DNA from 2 places in the Halomonas sp. Cn5-12 genome. Region 1 is predicted to be linked to the other one. Evidence: predicted binding sites of a transcription regulator. Region 1 holds the regulator's gene; the other holds the start of a gene.
What was found. Region 1 encodes PhoB, which activates phosphate uptake and scavenging genes when phosphate is short. Its sites were predicted from a motif close to TGTCATANNNNTGTCANA; they were not measured.
Positions count from the first base shown of each region.

Region 1 (2,202 bases):
GCATCGACCCAACCTCAAGCGGCTGATGATCTTCGCCGCCTCGGTCAATCTCCAGGCGTGACAAAAGCAGTAGATCATTCACCAAGCTCTGCATACGCTTGGTCTGCTCTTCCATCTGACCAATGCCTTTACTCAGGCGCGGTGGCAGCATCTCTTTAAGATCGCCATAGGTTTCCAGATAGCCGGAAAGAACGGTGAGTGGGGTGCGCAGCTCATGGGAAACGTTAGCGACGAAGTCGCGGCGCATCTGCTCTAGGCGATGCAAGCGGGTAATATCCCGCGCCATAACCAAGCGCTCGTCATCACCATAGAGCGTGATTTGATACTGCAGAATGCGACGCTCATCAATGGGCGAGGTGAGCGTGAGCGGCTCGCTGTACTCACGGGCATTAAAGTAGCTGATGAAACGCGGGTCGCGCAGCAGGTTAGTAATGTGCTGACCGCGGTCATGGGCGGTTTGTAGGCCTAGCATGTCGGTGGCGGCACTGTTCCACCACTCTAAATCACCGTGGCGATCCAGCATCACGACGCTATCACGCATCGCTTCCGAGGATTCTTGAATACGCGCGAGGGTTGCTCGCAACCGGCTTTGGGTAATGCGTTGGCTTTTTTGGTAACGGTAAAGGCGATCGAATAGCTCGCCCCACATGCCAGTTGCCGCAGGAGGCTCATCGTGCGGGTTGAGCGTTAGCCACTTGAACAGCGCCCTAAGCTGGCGGAGTTGATACACCAAACAGAGCGTTAGACCCGCAGCTAACCCGAAACCGGGGTAACCTAGCAGCCATCCCAGGCACATCCCTAGGAAAGCCAGCCAGATAATTCGCCACAGTTCACGGCTCCACAAACGCACGATTACACCCGAGCAGAGAAACGATACCCAGTGCCCCGCACTGTTTGAATCAGATTCTGATGCGCTTCACCTAGCGCTTTGCGCAACCGGCGAATATGCACATCCACCGTGCGCTCTTCTACATACACATTACCGCCCCACACCTGATCAAGCAGCTGGCTACGGGTATAGGCGCGCTCTTGGTGAGTCATAAAGAATTGCAGTAAGCGGTACTCGGTAGGGCCCATCTCCAGCGCTTTGCCATGGGCGCTGACGCGATGGCTCACAGGGTCCAGCAGCAATCCATTGATTTCGATGGGGTCTTCCACACCGCGCGGGGTCGCCCGGCGCAGCACGGCTTTAAGACGAGCCACCAACTCGCGGGGGGAAAACGGCTTGGTGATGTAGTCATCCGCCCCCGCCTCCAGGCCCTGAATTTTATTATCCTCTTCGCCTTTGGCGGTCAGCATAATAATTGGCAGCTCAGCGGTGGCCTCTTCGCGCTTGAGACGACGGGCCAGCTCGATGCCGCTGGTGCCCGGCATCATCCAGTCCAGCAGCAGCAGGTCGGGCTGGTGGTCAACGACCATCGCATGGGCATCCTGGGCGTTGTCCGCTTCAAGCACGCGATAGTCAGCCATTTCCAGCGCCACAGCGATCATCTCGCGAATGGGTGCCTCGTCATCGACAATCAGTACGGTCTTGGCGGTCATCCAGGGCCTCACGGTGTTCTATGAAAACTCGTTTATACAAAACAGTTCAATGACATGTCTGTGACGATGACACCATGACTTAATGACAATTCTATGACACCCAGCATAATTAGCCAGCTGCAGGCCACCAGCTCAGAACAATTCCGGCAAATACCAAGAGCCCTGACCAGTGGTTATTCAGAAACGCCTGGAAGCAGCGGTCGCGGTCACAGTGAAAAATTAACCGCTGCTGATGAGCAAACGTCGCTGCCATGCCTACCAAGCCCAGCCAGAAAAAACCGCCTAACCCAACCCGCAACCCCACCCAGGTAAGCAACGCCAGCGTAGCAAGCTGCAGCAGGCCAATGATGAAACGGTCGGCGCTGCCAAACAGCACCGCGGTGGATTTAATGCCGATTTTCAGATCATCGTCACGATCCACCATGGCGTATTGGGTATCGTAAGCCACCGTCCACAGCAGGTTAGCGCTAAATAGCAGCCAGCCTTCCAGCGGCACATGCCCCAGTACCGCGCCAAACGCCATTGGGATCGCCCAGGAGAAAGCCGCCCCGAGCACCACCTGAGGAAAGTGTGTGTAGCGTTTCATAAACGGATAAATAAATGCCAGCAGCACACCCCCAAGCGAGAGCAGCACGGTAAACCAGTTGGTCAGCAGCACTA
Region 1 covers NZ_JAKGAY010000052.1:1,425-3,626, forward strand. The annotation lists gene phoR (phosphate regulon sensor histidine kinase PhoR) at 1-850, opposite strand, end outside; gene phoB (phosphate regulon transcriptional regulator PhoB) at 853-1,542, opposite strand; gene ubiA (4-hydroxybenzoate octaprenyltransferase) at 1,652-2,202, opposite strand, start outside.

Region 2 (2,202 bases), on a different contig from region 1:
TGTCGCTGGGTATGGGCATCATGATGGCGTATGGCTCTTACCTGGGCAAAGAGATCAACCTACTCCAAACCGCCCGCACAGTGATCATTATGGATACGGTGATCGCTCTCGGCGCAGGTCTTGCGATCTTCCCCATCGTGTTTGCGAACAACCTTGACCTAGCCTCAGGCCCTGGGCTGATCTTTGTTACGCTGCCCTTAGCATTTGGCAATATGGACGGTGGCTCTCTGCTGGGTTTGATGTTCTTCCTGCTACTCACTTTCGCAGCGCTGACCTCGGCCATTTCGCTGCTTGAGCCCGTGGTTGAGTTTATTGAAGAGCGCACGCCGCTGTCTCGCGTGATGGCGACCGTTGTTGCCGGGGTGGGCGCTTGGGCGCTGGGTATTGCCGCTCTGCTCTCCTTCAACGTGTGGAGCGAGCCGCTCATGTTCGGTATGGGCGTGTTCGACCTACTGGATACGCTGACCAGCAAAATCATGCTGCCGCTTACCGGCTTGGGTGCGATTCTCTTCGCTGCGTGGTGCTTAGAGCGCAAGAGTGTCGAGGCTGAGCTTGGGCTGTCAGCCACTGGCGTAAGCGTATGGAACATCATCGCGCGCTATGTAGCGCCCGCAGGCGTCATCGCTGTCTTCGTCACAGGCTTACTCTAAGCCGTCACGGCCCCGCTAGCTGGCGGGGCTGTCTATCGCACGCTGTTGTTAGTGCAATTCGCTCTCTTGCGGTTCGTCATCGTCCGGCAAGGGAGCGATATCCCGCGACAATTTCTGAAACTCCCGATGCAGCTCAATCCCTCTGCGTGCCCTTAGGCTACGCTGGGCGGCGCTGCGCCGACGTTGGGCATGCTCATCGACCTCCATACTCATGAATATGTCGAGCAATTCGCTTTTTACCGAGGTCATTCGTTCGACGTTTCTCATGATCGACGCTCCTCCAGGTGAAGTTGCCTACGTCCACCTGCATCCGTGACGACTGATTTTTAAATGATGCAGTGCGGCACGTCACTTCTTACTATAACCTACTTGACAAAATGATGACGAATCTTGAAGAAAGGGGGTTAACGCCCTTTAAACGGCAGCCATTACGGGTGATTACCGCTGCCCTCTTCGCGTCACTCAGGCATACTGTGGCCACCTAGGCTGCATAAGCACGATCAAGAATTTAAGGAGCTGAACGTGAGCCGCGCCCTGTTCGATGAAATGAGACGCCGCATGGAGCATTTCCGTCGCTCCGAACAAAAGGTAGCGCGGTTCGTGCTGCGTAACCCCGATGAAGTGATCCATATGCGGATCGTGGACCTTGCCACCGAGGCGAAGGTGAGCGAGCCTACCGTGGTGCGCTTCTGCCGCGCCCTTGGCTGCAACGGTTTCCAGGACTTCAAGCTTCAGCTCGCCCAGATGCTGGCCAGCGGTAGTCAGTTCGCCCAGTTCTCGATGAACGATAGCGACTCGGTGGCGGAGTTCTCTCACAGCATTTTTGACTCCACCGTCGGCACACTGCTGTCGGTACGCGATCGGCTCGACAATGAAGCCTTGGGGCGAGCAGTGAATGCACTGGCCATGGCCAACCGGGTGGAGTTTTACGGCTTTGGTGCCTCTGGTGCCGTGGCGTTCGATGCCCAGCACAAGTTCTTCCGCCTGCAGATCTCGACCTCCGCCTACGCCGACCCTCACATGCAGAACATGTCGGCAGTGACACTGCAAGAGGGCGATGTGGTAGTGGCGATTTCACAAACCGGGCGCACCAAGGCGCTGGTGGCCAGCGTGCGCTTGGCCCGCGAAGCGGGCGCTACGGTGATTGGCCTGTGCCCCAGCGAGTCGCCGCTGGCCCATGAAGTGAGCCTACCGCTGTTTATCGATGTGCATGAAGATACCGAGATTTACACGCCGCTCAGCTCGCGCATCGCGCACTTGGTGCTGATCGACGTGCTGGCCGTTGGTGTCGCGAAAACCCGCGGCCCCAAACTCGCCGAGCAGCTTAAAGCGGTGAAAAAGAGCCTGACCACGCTGCGTTACCCAGACGACCACTAACGGCGGGCTAACGCGACGCACGCTGTATACCCAGCCAGTGGGCGGGCTGTGCTAAACTGGCCGCCCATTTTTCGAACCGGCAGCGGCTTATATGGACGACGTCACGGCGATACTCGATCAGCTCAACCCCGCCCAGCGAGAGGCCGTCAGTGCCCCCCAGGGCAACCTACTGGTA
Region 2 covers NZ_JAKGAY010000013.1:73,329-75,530, forward strand. The annotation lists gene L1249_RS09375 (sodium-dependent transporter) at 1-650, shown strand, start outside; gene L1249_RS09380 (PA3496 family putative envelope integrity protein) at 699-917, opposite strand; gene hexR (transcriptional regulator HexR) at 1,173-2,027, shown strand; gene uvrD (DNA helicase II) at 2,119-2,202, shown strand, end outside.
Region 2: L1249_RS09380 (PA3496 family putative envelope integrity protein) is a predicted target of PhoB. The motif match lies at 1,019-1,036, and genes of this name have one in related genera.